Regions from separate parts of the Dyella sp. Tek66A03 genome, predicted to be linked through region 2. Evidence: predicted binding sites of a transcription regulator. Region 2 holds the regulator's gene; the other holds the start of a gene.
What was found. The regulator FliA, encoded in region 2, starts transcription of late flagellar genes. The targets are predictions, from matches to a motif close to TAAAGTTTNNCNNNCNNNGGCCGATAA.
Positions count from the first base shown of each region.

Region 1: ACT01B_RS06640 (HDOD domain-containing protein) is a predicted target of FliA. The motif match lies at 4,523-4,549, and genes of this name have one in related genera.

Region 1 is NZ_CP199584.1:1,464,673-1,472,727, forward strand. Features, by position in the region: gene ACT01B_RS06620 (nuclear transport factor 2 family protein) at 1-130, shown strand, start outside; gene ACT01B_RS06625 (hypothetical protein) at 544-1,320, shown strand; gene ACT01B_RS06630 (class I SAM-dependent methyltransferase) at 1,461-2,291, opposite strand; gene ACT01B_RS06635 (LLM class flavin-dependent oxidoreductase) at 2,419-3,417, shown strand; gene ACT01B_RS06640 (HDOD domain-containing protein) at 3,454-4,482, opposite strand; gene ACT01B_RS06645 (TIGR03862 family flavoprotein) at 4,590-5,831, opposite strand; gene ACT01B_RS06650 (YaeQ family protein) at 5,902-6,456, opposite strand; gene ACT01B_RS06655 (slipin family protein) at 6,518-7,273, opposite strand; gene ACT01B_RS06660 (NfeD family protein) at 7,302-8,055, opposite strand, start outside.
Region 2 is NZ_CP199584.1:3,703,827-3,711,881, forward strand. Features, by position in the region: gene ACT01B_RS16600 (chemotaxis protein CheA) at 1-1,445, opposite strand, end outside; gene ACT01B_RS16605 (protein phosphatase CheZ) at 1,448-2,089, opposite strand; gene cheY (chemotaxis response regulator CheY) at 2,086-2,493, opposite strand; gene ACT01B_RS16615 (RNA polymerase sigma factor FliA) at 2,560-3,294, opposite strand; gene ACT01B_RS16620 (MinD/ParA family ATP-binding protein) at 3,296-4,237, opposite strand; gene flhF (flagellar biosynthesis protein FlhF) at 4,234-5,613, opposite strand; gene flhA (flagellar biosynthesis protein FlhA) at 5,756-7,846, opposite strand; gene flhB (flagellar biosynthesis protein FlhB) at 7,859-8,055, opposite strand, start outside.

The DNA of each region.
Region 1 (8,055 bases), 2.2 Mb from region 2:
CCTCGAACAGGTCACCCGCACCTTCCCCGAGGGCAAGGGCAGCATGGAAATGCTGTGCATCTACGAGATCGCCGAGGGCTGCATTGCCAAGGCATCGTTCGCCATGGGCGCGCCGCTACTGCACGATTGATGCTCAGCTGGTGCGCAGTGGCGCGCCAACTGGCTGGGTAGCGGCCGCAACGGCCAGCGGCCTATGCTTTCTGGCCTATTTTCGGTTAAGCCCGACGACGCCCTAATGAGCGCCGCCGCCCGGCAGTTGCTCCAACAAACTGATACGCCATGACGTAGGACGCGTCGCTTCGGCTTGGCCGGGCGTATTGCATCCGTTGTGTTGCCGACCGGGAACGATAAACGTCATGCGCCGTATGTCGCCGTTCGGTGTCGATCCTCTCCCTATGCGTCCATGCGTAGGCGGTTACAGGTCATCGCAAGCAAGTCACTCCTGTTATGAGTTGCCTTCGTCGTGGGCGGTCTTCGCGTCCTGCGGGTGCCGTTGTCAAACCAACCCAAACCATTGGGGGCCCAGGCCCTGAGGGAGATTTCATGAAGAGCACGAAATTTTGGCTGGCGTTAGCGATCGCACTTTCAGGCATGTCGTCCGTGCATGCGCAAGACGCGGGCAAGGCGAACATCATCCGGGTGTACACCGACGTAGTGGCGCCAGCGGATCAGCAAGCCTATGAAGCCGGCACCAAGGCGTTCAACCAGTGCCTGGCCCAACACGGTTTCAAGTTCGGGTGGGATGCCTGGGCGCATGAAACCGGCGATACCTACAGCTATTCGTATACCTCGCAGCCTGTTACCTGGGAAACGTTCGATGCGATGCAGGCCGCGGGAAAGGCATGCGATCAGGCGCTCCGGACCAACGTCAATCCGCATCTGAAGAGCGAGACCAGCGCCTTTGTCGAGGTGATGCCGGACATGGCTCATTTGGCCAAGGGAGCAGGCATTGCAGCGCCTTTCATGCAGGTGACGTACTTCAAGCTCAAGCCGGGCCATGAGGCCTCGGAAACTTTCACCGACGTCGCGAAAAAGATCGCCGCTGCCGCCAACAAGGCGAACTGGCCTGGACACTTCGTGGTCGGCAAGGTGCGCGAAGGTGCCGAAGGCTCGCCGGATTTTATCGTCTTGTGGCCCGCCAAGAATTGGGGGGAAGTAGGCAATGAAACCAATCCGACCTTGTGGAAGATGATGGAAGGCGTCTATGGCAAAGACGATACCGCGGCACTACGCAAGTCGTTGAACGATGTCGTGCAGGAATCGTCTTCGCATGTCGACAGGTACAACGCTGATCTGACTTACAAGCCGGCCAGCAAGTAGGCAAGGGGGAGCGATGCGTTGGCGGCCCACCTTGTGGGCCGCTTTTTTTAAGCGATAGCATTGAACATCGAGTCACGCCACGCCGAGCCACCGCTCGTGCGCCGTCCTTGCTGGCGTCCCGGTTATCGAAGACGCGCAGGCTAACGGCTTGCTGCTGCGTTGCCGGCCAAGGGTTTGACGAAACGCAGCGTCATGCGGTCGGATTCACCGATGATTTTCATTTTCGCGTGTTCATCCTCGGGGCCGGCCAGGTCCGGCGGCAGGCGATGGATATTGATGTCTTCCGGGTCGGTGGGGTTCGCATTGATTTCCGAGACACCGGAAAGTTGGAAACCGGTCTTGAGCGCCAGCGCGATCAGATAGTCCTCGGGGATGCGGTGCAGCGCGCCCGCAGTCACGCGTGCATCGCCGAACGGTTTGGCGCGGTGTTCGGTCAGTCCGAAGACGCCGCCGGGCTTGAGTACGTCGAACGCGGATTTGAACACCGCTTCCAACGTGTCGGGACTGTTGATCAGCCAGTCATGGGTGTTGCGGAACGTGAGCACCATGTCGGCCGAGTTCGCGGGGCCGAGGCTTACGTGGTCGGGCGGCGCGAAAGGAACCATGCCGGCGATATGTCCGAACACGGCAGGATTGCTCTTGAGCTTGGCAGTGAATTTTTCCGCTTTCGGCGGAGCGGCTTCGATCAGATGGCCGCGCTCATACAGAAACGGCGCGAGTATCTCGGTGTACCAGCCACCACCGGGCGACAGTTCGATCACCGTCATGTCCGGGCGAATACCGAAGAATTGCAAGGTTTCGACCGGGTGCCGGTAGGTGTCGCGCGCCTTGTTCGGTGCCGAACGCCATGCACCGTCAACCGCCTTCTGCAGCAGGACGGTGGTGTCGTCGGTGGAGGCGGCGCTGGCCGCGACGGGGAGCAGCAGGATAACGGCAAGCAGGGCAAGCGCTTTGCAGGTTCGGCGGAGCATGGTGCGACCCTCCCGACGATGGTGCGCAAAGACTACGCCTAAATGAGCCGTGCGGCAGGCTGGGAGGCAGGGGTGGCATTTGCGACGGGTGTCCCCACATCGGTGACTTCCTTGCCGAGGACGCAGCATGATTCCCTTTTCTGTACTCGATCTGGCGCCGGTCACGGAGGGCAGCAGCGCGACCCAGGCATTTGCCCATACGCTGGATCTGGCCCGGCGCGCCGAGCGCCTTGGCTATACGCGCTACTGGCTGGCCGAACACCACAACATGCCCGGCATCGCCAGTGCGGCGACGGCGGTCTTGATCGGCTATGTGGCGGGCGGCACGTCGACCATACGGGTGGGGGCGGGCGGCATCATGTTGCCGAACCATGCGCCACTGCAGGTAGCCGAGCAGTTCGGCACCCTGGCGTCGTTGTATCCGGGCCGCATCGACCTGGGTCTGGGGCGCGCGCCGGGTACCGACCACGCGACCGCGAGGGCATTGCGGCGTTATTTCGACAGCGCGGATGCGTTCCCCGCCGACGTCCAGGAGTTGCTCGCCTATTTCGAGCAGGCCACGCCGGACCAACCCGTGCGTGCGGTGCCGGGAGCCGGCGTCGATGTGCCGGTGTGGTTGCTGGGATCGAGCCTGTTCAGCGCGCGCCTATCTGCGGCCATGGGGCTGCCGTTTGCGTTCGCCTCGCACTTTGCGCCGGATGCGATGGATGAAGCGCTGGCGCTGTATCGCCGCGACTTCCGGCCGTCAGTGCGGCTGCATGCGCCCCACGCCATGCTGGGCATCAACGTGGTCGCCGCGGCCAGCGATGCCGAAGCGCGGCGCCTGTTCACCACCCAACAGCAGAGCTTTATCAATCTTCGTCGTGGACGGCCCGGGCTGATTCCGCCGCCCATCGACGATATCGAGAATTACTGGACGCCCACCGAGAAATTCGGGGTGGAACGTGCGCTTGCCTGCGCCGTGATTGGCGATGCGGCGACGGTGAAGCAGGGAATCGAAGCCTTTGTGGCGCGGCACCAGCCCGACGAATTGATGGTCACCGCCAACGTGTTCGAGCACGAAGCGCGTTGCCGTTCGTTCGAGATCGTGGCGCAGGTCAGGGCGAGCATCGCGGCCGCTGGCTGAGACGGTGGGATGGGCTCCGTGCCATGCGCGGGCCGGTCACTGGGTAGCGAAATTCTTGCGCAGATCCTGCTGGCACCGCGCCAGCAGCATGGACGGAAACTGGGTAATCGAGCCGTCGGTGTAGTCCGCTTCGGCGTCCACTAGTCGATGTTCGGCAAGCAGCTGGTGCATGGCCAGTCGCTGCGCCGCGTGCAGCACGCGACTCATCGGCAGGGTCATGGCGTTTCGGGCGGCGTCGGCATGTTCGATCAGGGCGTCCAGTACCGGCGGCGGCAGGTCCCAATGGTGGCCGACCTGCACGGTGAGCTGGGTGGCGACCTGGGCACATCCGGCGATGAAGGCCGGCGAGCTAGTCGACAGCGTGACACCGAGATCCTTTTCCAGCAGGCGGGCCACGGCACCCAGGCCGCTATAGCCGACCAGGCCGGCGAGATAGGCCTCGAAGGGATCGCATTGCCCCTTGCTGAGAAACACGGCGGCATGCGCGCAGCGTTCAGCGTGGTCCCATAGGCGCTGGCCCACCAGTTGTCCGCTGGCGCCCGCGCTGGCCATCAGGATGGGCTTCATCACATAAGACGTCACCACGTGGCGCAGGCCGATCTGGCCGAGCAGTACCACGGCGTGCTGCAGACTGCCGACCGGGTGCGCGGTGCGGTAAGCGATGCTGCCGGTGACCCGCATGACTTCGCCCACCAGGACCGGGTCGCGCCGGATCAGGTTGGCGAGCTGGGCGCCATTGAGGTTGTCGCTCTTCATGGCGCGCATCAGCTGGGGCAGCACCGTGGGCATGCGCGGCAGGGTACGCACGTCGAAGCGGCCACCGTCGCAGAACTCTTTCAGGCGCTGCAGCAAGGCCTGCTCCCTGGCGGGTGCGGCGCTGTCTCCCACGAGCGGCGGCAGGTTCAGGATGAAGCGATGGAAGTGTTCCTCGACCTCGTCGCCTGACACCGTGCCATGGGAGGCCTCGATGGCGTTTGGCGCGTTGCGCTCGAACGCCGTCTGACGCGGCGCCGGTGTTGCCGGCGCGCGCGTGGGTGCGAAGAGTCGCCACCAGTTGCCCATCATCTTGCTTACCGCTCCCCTTGCACGCCTTCGCGTCGCTTATGTATCGGCACCCGGCCTGAAAGATGTAGCGCGAATTTCCGGGCTTGCGACGCCTAGCTCAGTGATCGTCAACAGGCTCCAAGCCAGGCGGCAGCGCTCTTGCCGGCAAGGTGGCCGCTGGCGAAGCAGGCGGTGAGCAGGTAGCCGCCGGTGGGCGCCTCCCAGTCGAGCATTTCGCCGGCGCAGAACACGCCGGGCAGGGCCGTGAGCATCAGTTGGTCGTCCAAGGCCTCCAGCCGGACCCCGCCGGCACTGCTGATCGCTTCGGCGATGGGGCGAGCCCGCGTCAGCGTGAGCGGCAGGCGCTTGATGGTACGTGCCAGCACCTCGGTGTCGTAGAACTGTTCCCGGCTCAGCACCTCGTGCAGCAGGGCCGCCTTCACACCGGTCAGGCCGGTCTGACGGCGCAGGTGGTCGCTCATCGAGTGACTGCCGCGGGGCTTGGCGAGATCGCGCCGCAAGCGTTCGAGAGGGCGGTCGGGGGCCAGGTCCAGCGCTAGGGTGGTCCCGCCATGCGCGGCAATGGCATCGCGCAACGGACCGGAGAACGCGTAGATCAGGCTGCCCTCGATGCCGGTGGCGGTCATCACGCATTCGCCCTGGCGCGTGTGTTCGACGCTCTTGGCGTCGCGAAAGTAGATCGCCACAGGCTTGAGCGGTGCGCCTGCGAAGCGGCTGGCCAGGTGTTCGCTCCAGCCGATATCGAAGCCGCAGTTGGACGGCACCAGCGGAGCCACCGCCGCGCCGCGCGCGGCCAGCCACGGTTGCCATGCTCCGTCGGAACCCAGCTGCGGCCAGCTGCCGCCACCCAGGGCCAGCACCACGGCGCCGGCCTGCATGCTGCGTTCGCCGTCCGGGGTGGCCATGCGCAGGGCGCCATCGTCGGTCCAGCCCAGCCAGCGCTGATGCACGTGGAAGCGCACGCCGCGCTCGCGCAGGCGATGAACCCAGCCACGCAGCAAGGGCGCGGCTTTCAGATCGCTGGGAAAGACCCTGCCGGAGCTGCCGACGAAGGTCTCGACACCCAGGCCGCGCGCCCAAGCACGCAGTGCATCGGCATCAAAATGCTCCAGCCAGGCACCCACCTGTTGCGCTCGTGCGCCGTAGCGCTGCACAAAGGCGGGCTTGGCTTCGCCATGCGTGAGGTTCATGCCGCCCTTGCCGGCGATCAGGAACTTCCGGCCGACCGAGCCCTTCGCCTCGTAGACATCCACCTCCACGCCGGCCGCGCGCGCGGTTTCCGCGGCCATCAGGCCGGCCGGACCGCCGCCAATGATGATCAGGCCGGGTAGGGATGACGATGCAGGCATGAGCGGGCTTCGCGACAAGGGGGAAGACGATACGGCGACGCTACCCGGCTGACCAGCCGGGCCGACAGGCTCAGTTGGCCGGGGCCATGCGCGTCTGCGGCTGCACGGCGGCGCCGGTGCCGGCGGCATCGCCCATCAGCTGCAGCTCGCCGTCCTGGATCAGGCATTGCAGGCGCAGCGTGCGTTCGGCCATGGCGGTCAGCGTGGCCACCGTATCGGCAGGCACGTCCAGCACGGTGAGATTGCGGTGACGGGCCAGCGCGCTGGCGTTCTTCTCCCACCAGACATCGGAAGCGCGGCCGCCGTAGTTGATCACCACCACCTGCTCGGCACGGCCGCAGGCCTTGCGGATACGCGCTTCATCCGGCTGGCCCAGCTCGATCCATTGCTGGATGTCGCCGCTGTAATCCTTGCGCCAGAGGTCGGGCTCGTCTTCCGCACTGAGTCCCTTGCCGAATTCCAGCCGCTCATCGGCGTACAGCGCGAAAGCGAGCAGACGCACCATCAGGCGTTCCTCGGTCTCGGAGGGATGGCGCGCCAGGGTCAGCGCATGGGTGGCGTAGTAGTGCCGGTCCATGTCGCTGACCTGCAGCTCCGCTTTGTAGATGGTGGCATTCAGGGCCATGAGGGCGTCCGGTAAGGTCAACCGCCCATTGTACGTGGCTCTGGTGCTCTCAGGGCTTTCGCTACTTGGGGGTCAACCGGTCGATCAGCGGCTTGATCAGGTCCATCGGCAACGGAAAGACGATGGTGGAAGCCTTGCCGCTGTTGGACATGTCCGACATGGTCTGCAGATAGCGCAGCTGCAGCGCCTGTGGCTCCTGTGACAGCATGGCGGCGGCATCGCGCAGCTTTTCCGCGGCCTGCAACTCACCGTCGGCGTGGATCACCTTGGCGCGTCGTTCGCGTTCGGCCTCGGCCTGGCGGGCGATGGCGCGCACCATGGTTTCGTTCAGATCGACGTCCTTGATCTCGACATTGCTCACCTTGATGCCCCAGGGGTCCGTGGCCTCGTCGAGGATCTGTTGCAGGCTGTGATTGATCGAGTCGCGTTGGGAGAGGATGTCGTCCAGCTCGTGCTGGCCCAGCACCGAACGCAACCGCGTCTGCGCCAACTGGCTGGTGGCCTGGAAAAAGTCGGCGACCTGCAGCATGGCCTTGTCCGGTTCCACCACGCGGAAGTACACCACCGCGTTGACGCGCACGGATACGTTGTCGCGCGAGATCACGTCCTGCGGCGGCACATCCATCACCGTCACGCGCAGGTCGACGCGCATCATTCGCTGCACGATCGGTACCAGGATCACCAGGCCCGGTCCCTTGGTGCCGGTATAACGGCCCAGGGTCAGCACGACGCCGCGCTGGTATTCCGGCAGCACCTTGATCGACAGGAACAGCAGTGCCGCCACCCACACCACGATCACACTCACGAAGCCAAGCATAAGCGTCTCCATTTTGGCCATCCGGATATCAGGCAGGCGTTACCCGCAGCAACAGACCATCACGACCCACCACCCGTACACGCGCACCGGCAGGCAGCGCAGACTCACATCGTACGCGCCATTGCTCGCCACCGATCCGCACCCAACTTTCACCGCCGGCATCCACCGCTTGCAGCAGTTCTCCCGACGCCAGCAACATTTGCGCGTCGCCGTTGAATGGCCGCGCTCGCCGTGATCGAGTGACCAGTCGAAGCAGCAGGGTGAGCAGCGCCGCCGCGGAAAACGCAATGCCGCCGATCACACCTAGATTCACCGCATAACCAGGCACACCGGTGTTGAACAACATGATCGAGCCGATCACGAAGGCCACCAGCCCGCCGATGCCGATCGCACCCACGGAAGGCACCAGAGCCTCGGTAAGCATCAACCCGACACCGAGCACCATCAGCGCGAGTCCCGCGTAGTTCACCGGCAGCAGTTGCAGCGCGTACAACCCGATCAGCAGGCAAATGGCGCCGGCCACGCCGGGAAACAGCGCGCCAGGGTGAAACGCCTCCAGCACCAGCCCGTACACGCCAGCGAGTAGCAGCATGTAGGCGATGGTGGGGTTGGTGATGACGCCGAGGAAATGCGTGCGCCAGTTGGGCGCGTAGTCGCGCACGGGCAGGCCGGCGGTCTTGAGGACGAAGTCGCTTCCGGCCACCCGCACGCGTCGTCCATCGGCGTGGGCCAACAGGGCATCGGTATCGGCGGCGATAAAGTCGATCACGTGCTTCTGCAAC
Region 2 (8,055 bases):
CGGCCGGAAATGTCGGACACCGTGGCGGCGGTACTGAAGCCGGGGCGGAAGATCAGTTCATAGCATTCGTTCTCGCTGAGGCGCGCGGCCTGGGCCTCGTCGATCACGCCCTTCTCCACCGCCTTGCGGCGCAGGATCTCGGGATTCATCCCGCGGCCGTCGTCGGCCACCGAGATGACGATGCGCTCACCGCGCTGGCTCGCCGAAAGCGTGACGTGTCCCTTGCGAGGCTTGCCCGCGCGCTCGCGCTCCTCGGGCATTTCAAGCCCGTGGTCGAGCGCGTTGCGAATAAGGTGGACAAGCGGATCGGCCAGCGATTCGACCAGGCTGCGATCGAGATCGGTGCTCTCGCCTTCCTGTATCAGTTCGACTTCCTTGCCGAGCTGGCGCGCGAGATCGCGCACGATGCGTGGGAAGCGCTGGAACAGGCGTCCCACCGGCTGCATGCGCATGCCGAGCACGGCGTTCTGCAAGGCATCGGCAACGCGATCGAGTTCGCTGGCCGCAAGTGCGAGCGTTTCATCGCCGTTACGTGCGGCAAGGCTAAGCAAGCGGTTGCGCACGAGCACCAGCTCGCCGGCCCGGTGCACCAGTGCATCGAGGCGTGCGGTGTCCACGCGCACCGTCGTTTCGGCAGCCGGCGCGGGGCTGCGCGCAGCGGGCGCCGCACTCGGCGCCCCAGCAACAACGGCGGCCGCTGCCGGGCTTGCCGCGACGGCGCCGGGTGCGGAACCCTTGCCATGCAGGTTGTCCAGCAGCGCCTCGAACTCATCGTCCGAGATCGCGCCCGAGGCCATCGCGCTAGAGGGCGCTGGGAAAGCCGCGGGCGCCGCGCTCGGCGCGCCGCCCTTGCCGTGCAGATTGTCCAGCAACGCCTCGAATTCGTCGTCGCTGATGCTGCCATTCGTCGTCGGCTCGGGCGCCTCGTCGAGCCCGGGCGCACCGCCCGAGCCGTAGAGGCTGTCCAGCAAGGCTTCGAATTCCGAATCGTCGATGGTGCCATCGCCAGGCGGAGCTGCCATTCGCGCAGCGGCCGGCCTGGGCGCCGGTGCCTGCGCAACCGCACGGGCCGGCGTCAGACGCATCAGCAAGCTCGGCGGCGGCATGGCCGACGCAGTGCCACCGGCCAACGCCGCCAGCATGTCGTTCAGCAGATCGAGCGCTTCCAGCAGTGCGTCCATGCGTTCGGCGTCGATCAACAGCCGACCGCCGCGCGCCACGTTGAGCAGATCCTCGGCGTGATGGCACAGCTGCACCATCGGCTCGAGGGCGAGGAAGCCTGCGCCCCCCTTCACCGTATGGAACGCGCGGAACACCGCATTTAGCAGCTCGGCATCGCGCGGCGCGGCTTCCAGCCCTATCAGCTGTTCGCCCAGGCGCTGCACCAGCTCCCCGGCTTCCACCAGGAAAGTGTCGCGCAACTCGGTGTCCAGCTCGGGAGTCATGCTCAGAATCCAAACTCGCTGAGCAGACGATCCGCCTCGTCCTGGCTGGTCACCTTGACCGGACCCACGGCGGCTTCGCCATTGGCCAGTGCGCCGGTGAGGCTTACCAGTTCCAGCAGCGACGACTCCACGCTACCGATGAAGTTCACCACTTTCTTGATGCGCTGGCCGGAAAGGTCCTGCCAGGACTGCGCCACCACGAACTCGGCCATGCCATCGCGACAGGCGGTGGAGAAGTCCTTGGCTTCCAGGGCTAGCACATGGGCGACGTCGCTGGGCGGCGTGCCATCAATCACGGCACTGGCGTTCGCGGCCAGCGATTCGGCCTTCGGGCGCATACGCTCGGCAAAATCGAGCGTGCGGTGCGCGGCCTGCGAACTCATCTCCAGCACGTCTTCCAGATGCTGGCGCGCATCGGCCACGCTGCCCGGCACGCCCTCCTGCGCGAGGTCGCCGCCGAGGCGGCGCACGGCGTCGTGCAAGTCGCGGGCAAGCAGGCCCAGCGCACGGAACACGCGCTGCTCACGCTCTCGCACCAGCACGTCCAGCGCCTGCTCGAATGCCGCGCCGTCGGCGCTGTTGAGCAGGTCGTGCAATTCCGGCGGCAGCGTTTCGCCGGCCATCAGGGATACCTGTGCGTTCATGCGGTGGCTCCGCTGGCGGCGAGCCGCTCGAAGATCTTGCTGAGTTTTTCCTGCAGCGTTGCCGCGGTGAAGGGCTTGACGATGTAGCCGTTCACGCCAGCCTGGGCAGCAGAGATGATCTGGTCGCGATTGTTCTCCGCCGTGACCATCAGCACCGGCATGCCCTTCAAGGCGGGCTCGGCGCGGATCGCGCGCAGCAGGTCGATGCCCGTCATATTGGGCATGTTCCAGTCGGTCACCACCATATCGAAAGAGGTGCTGCGCAACATGGTGAGCGCGTTTTCCCCATCGTCGGCTTCCTGGATCAGCGTATTGCTGAAGCCCAGTTCCACCAGCAGGTTGCGAACGATGCGCCGCATGGTGGAAAAGTCGTCCACCACCAGGATCTTCATATTCTTGTCCAAACCACTTTCTCCGCTTGCACCGTGCGGTCCGGTGCGCCAAGCCTCAGGGAATGTCGGGGGTACCGCTCAACCGTTTTCGCGCCACCCAGTCATGCGCGCTCGCAAGCGCACGATGGCCTGGCCGTGGATCTGACAGACCCGCGACTCGGTGACGCCGAGTACTGCGCCGATTTCTTTGAGGTTTAATTCCTCTTCGTAATACAGCGACATCACCAACTGCTCCCGTTCCGGCAGGCTGCCAATCGCGTCGATCAGCGACCGGCGCATGCCATCGTGCTCGACGCTGTCCTGCGGACTCAGGCTGTCCGCATCGGCCACGTCGAACGCTGCACCGCCATCACCGTCGTCCGGCACGGAGAGGCTGAGCAACCGTGCACTCGCCGCGTCGGCCAGCACCTGGTGGTACTCCTCGGCACCGATACCCAGTCGCCGCATGACCTCGGCGTCCTCGGCATCCGCGCCGGTTTCAATCTCGATCTGGCGTACCACTTCGGCCATCTCGCGCACCTTGCGGTGCACCGATCGAGGGGTCCAATCGGTACGTCGCAGTTCGTCGAGCATGGCGCCACGAATGCGGATACCCGCAAACGTCTCGAAGCTGGCGTTACGCCCGGTGGTGAAATTTCGCGCAGCCTCCAGCAGCCCGATCATGCCGGCCTGGATCAGGTCGCTCACGTCCACACTCGGCGGCAATCGACCCATCAGGTGATAGGCGATCCTTCGCACCAGCGGCGCGTGCAGGCGAACCAGTTCGTCGGCGCTCTGCTTTTGCAGTTGCAGATATTCGGAAGCCACGCTCATCTCACCACCCCGTCGCTGCTGCGGCCTGCCTGCTGAAGAAGGCGATACGGTCCAGCCCCAGTCGCTCGGGTTCACCCCATGTATCGACCGCACCCGCCAATTGCTTGAATGCCTGTCCCGACCGGCTGGAAGGCCACAGGTCCACCACCGAACTCTGTCGACGAATGGCCTGCTTGAGCCGTTCGTCATGCGGGACCATGCCCATGAATTCCAGCGTCACATCGAGGAAGCGATCGGTGACGCGCGCCAGCTTCTGGTGCAACTGGCGCGCTTCGCCGGCGTTGCGCACCATATTGGCCACCATGCGGAAGCGGCGCACGCCGAATTCACGACTGAGCACCTTGAGCATGGCGTAGGCATCGGTCAGCGAAGCGGGCTCATCGCAAACCACCAGCACGACGTCGTCGGCTGCGGCGGCGAACATCGCCACGTTGTCGGAAAGCCCCGCAGCGGTATCCACCAGCAGGTAGTCCGGCGGCGCGACCAGATCATCGAACGCGCGGATCACCGCCGCATGCTCGCTATTATTGAGCTGGGCCAGGCGTCGTGCACCCGAACCGGCGGGCACGACCTTGAGACCGCGCGGTCCGGTGATCAGCAAATCCTCAATACCGCAGCTGCCGTCGAGCAGGTGACCGATATGCCGCGTCGGCGTAAGACCCAGCAACACGTCGACATTGGCCAGCCCCATGTCCGCGTCGAGCAGAATCACCTCATGCCCGGCCACGGCCAGCGCCATGCCCAGGTTGACGGATACGGTGGTTTTGCCCACACCGCCCTTGCCGCCCGCGACCGCGATCGCACGACAACGGCGACCCGGGGCGGGACGCGCCAGACCGAAGGCCTGGTCGCGGGATGCAGGCGGCTTGGCCTGTCGCTCGGTCAACGCGCGCAACATGCTTTCCAGGCCGATCGCCTGATTCATTGCGAGAATGCTGTTCATGCGCTAGCCACCGCCATGCCAAATCGTTCAGCCATGACCTCGTCGTCGGAGGCCAAAACACCATTGCCCTTGAGCACCTGCGCTGCGCGGCACACCAGCGCGCGCGCATCGGCGGCGGCGATGTCTTCGGGCACACGCTGGCCGTCAGTGATGTAGTCGATCGGCAGCCGATGACGGATGACCACCGACAGCGCGCCGCCGAGGCTGGGCGCTTCGTCGAGCTTGGTCAGGATGCAGGCATGCGGCTTCAGCGGGAGATAGGAGCGCACGGCTTCGTCCAGCGACGGCGCCTGGGCATTCGCCGCCAGCACCAGGCAGGCGCGCAGGTCACCCGCATTGCTCAGCACATCCAACTGTTGGGCAAGACGCGGATCGCCACCCGCCACACCGGCCGTGTCGACCAGCACGGTGTTGCAACCGCGCAGCAGATCCAGCACGTGGCGCAGGCTGTCCGCGTCGTAGGCGGGATACACGCGCACGCCGAGCAGGCGGCCGTAGTGCTCGAGCTGCGCTGCCGCACCGATGCGATAGTGATCGGTACTCACCAGCGCCACCTGGGAGGCGCCGTGACGCATCACCGCGCGTGCGGCCAGCTTGGCGATGGTGGTGGTCTTGCCGACGCCGGTGGGGCCGACCAGGGCGGTGACGCCGGTACGCTCCGAGTGCTCGCGCCCGCTGATGGACAGGCTGCGGCTCAACATGCCCAGCGGCAGGTAGCGCGCCTGTTCGACATTGATCGCCACCGGCAGTTCGTCGGCCAGCTGGCGAGCCACATCGGGCTCGATGCCGAGCCGCGTCATCTCGCGCAGCACCCGGGCGCGCATCGGCTGACGGCGTTCCATGTCGTTCCACACGAGGCTGGACAATTGCGTCTCCAGCAAATCGCGCAGGCTGCCCAGTTCGGCGCGTACGCGCGCGGTGTCCTGCACGGCACGTTCAAGCAAGGGATGGATCGGCGCCGACGGATCGACGACGGGTGCTTCCGGCGCGACGGTCGACATGACGACAGCGGGCGTCGGCGGCGGCTCGACGGCCGCCGGGGGCACTGCATGCGTACGCGCAGGAATGGCGGTCAACACGGCGGCGCTGTCTCGACGCTGCGCCGCCGCCTTGTCGTCGCGCGATGTCATCACCGGCGCGGCTTCGACCTGCGGAGCAGCGGCCATGATTCGCGGCGTCCGCTCCTCGACATCCAGCGGCGCGCCGTGGCGCGCGGCTTCGCGAACCAAGGCCTCATCGAAATCGACGGCGGCGATGATCTCGATGCCTTCATCCATCCGGCGCGTGGAGAGGATCACCGCATCCGGCCCCTGCTCCTCACGCACTTCGCGCATGGCCTGTCGCATATCGGCGGCCACAAAGCGTTTGATCTTCATCGAGTGATACTCCGTGAACAGGCGCGCGAAAAGCAGCTGGTGATGCATGCCCCTGAGCTCATCCTGCGAAGCGACTGCTTGCCGAGTGCGCGCCCGCTACCCATGTGCCATCCGCTCTTTCTCATTGCCCAGAACCTCGTCCTTAGCGACCCAATGCCTGGACCAATCGCACTCGGCGGTTGTCCGGCACCTCGTTGTAGGCCAGTACGTGCAGGTTCTGTGCCACGTGACGAGTGAAGCGTGCGAGCCATGGGCGAAGCTGCGGCGCGACCAGCAACACGGCCGGTTCGCCGCTCATTTCCTGCTTGCGCGTGGCTTCCGCGACGCCTTGCTGCAAGCGGTCTGCAAGGCCCGGTTCCACTGCAGCGCCCGCTACGCCGCCATTGGCGAGCGAACCGAGCAGGATCTGCTCCAGTTCCGGTGCCAGCGTGATGACCGGGATCTCGGTACCCAGGCCGGTGATCTCCTGCACGATCTGCCGGCCCAGCGCGACACGCACGGCGGCGGTGAGAGTGCCGGGATCCTGACTCTGCCCTGCGTGCTCCGCCAAGGATTCGACGATGCTGCGCATATTGCGGATCGGCACGCGCTCGGCCAGCAGGTTCTGCATGACCTTGACCACCACGCCCAACGACAGGCGCTTGGGCACCAGGTCTTCCACCAGCTTCGGCGTGGTCTGAGCGAGACGATCGAGCAGTTGCTGCACGTCCTGGTGGCCGAGCAGTTCGTGCGCATGGCCTTGCAGGATGTGCGAAAGATGCGTGGCGATGACCGTGGCCGGATCGACCACGGTGTAGCCGAGGCTTTGCGCCTGCTCGCGCTGGCCCGGCTCGATCCACATCGCTTCCAGCCCGAAGGCCGGATCGCGCGTGCTGATGCCCTGCAGCCCTTCCTGCACGCGACCGGGGTTGATCGCCAGCAGGCGCTCGTTGTGCACTTCCGCCTCGCCCATCGGCACGCCCATCAAGGTGATGCGATAGGTGCTGGGGCCCAGGTCCAGGTTGTCGCGGATGTGTACCGGCGGCACCAGGAAACCCAGTTCCTGCGAGAGTTTGCGTCGTACCGACTTGATGCGTCCCATCAGTTCGCCGCCCTGGTGCGTGTCCACCAGGGGAATCAGCCGGTAGCCCACTTCCAGGCCCAGCGGATCGACGCTGGCCACGTCTTCCCAGCCCAGTTCCAGGCGTTCGGTCGGTGCGGCCGGCGCGGGTGCTTCGATGACGGACTGTTCGAGCCTTGCGTGCGCTTCGCGCTCGCGCTTGACCATCAACCACGCCGCACCACCGCAGGTGCCGCTCAACAACAGGAACGCGATATTCGGCATGCCGGGGATCACCCCCATCACGCCCAGCACCACGCCGGCGACCGCCAGCGCGCGCGGCTGGCCGAAGACCTGGCCGATCAGCTGCTTGCCCATGTCCTGCGAGCGCGACACACGCGTCACGATCACCGCCGTGGCAATCGACAACATCAAGCCCGGCACCTGCGCAACCAGGCCGTCACCGATGGTGAGCAAGGTATAGGTCTTGGCGGCATCGGCGGCGGAGAGCCCGTGCTGCATCACGCCGACGAAGAAGCCACCGACGATATTGATGATCAGGATCAGGATGCCCGCGGTGGCATCGCCGCGTACGAATTTGGAAGCACCGTCCATCGAACCGTAGAAGTCCGCTTCCTCGCGCACTTCCTGGCGACGGTCGCGTGCCTGCTCCTGGTTGAGCAGGCCAGCGTTGAGGTCGGCATCGATCGCCATCTGCTTACCGGGCATCGCATCGAGGGTGAAGCGCGCCGTCACCTCGGACACGCGCGTCGCACCCTTGGTCACCACCACGAAGTTGATGATGGTGAGGATGGCGAACACCACCAGGCCGACTGCGAAGTTGCCGCCAATGACGAACTCGCCGAACGCCTCGATCACCTTGCCCGCCGCACCGGGGCCGTCGTGTCCGTGCAACAGCACCACGCGGGTGGAGGCGATATTGAGCGCCAGGCGCAACAACGTCGCCATCAGCACCACGGTCGGGAAGGCGGCGAACTCCAGCGGACGCATCACGTAGATCACCGCCAGCAGGATCACCAGCGACAACGCGATGTTGAAGCTGAACAGCATGTCCAGCAGGAAAGGGGGCAGCGGCAACATCATCATCGCCAGCATGGCGAGCATGATCACCGGCGCGCCGACGCCGCGGCGGCCTAGTGATTTGAGGTTGTCGAGTGCGCTGGCTGCGGCCATGAGGTGTATCCGTCAGAATTTGTAAGGACCGAGCAGGTCCGGATCGACATCGGGCTTCGGCGCCTGCGGCGGTTCGTCACCGCGCGCCATGGCCTGTTTCAACTGGAAGACGTAGGCCAGCACCTGGGCCACGGCGATATAGAGCGAGGAAGGGATCTCGCGATCGAGCTGGGTCGTGGCGTACAAGGCACGCGCCAGCGGCGGTGCCT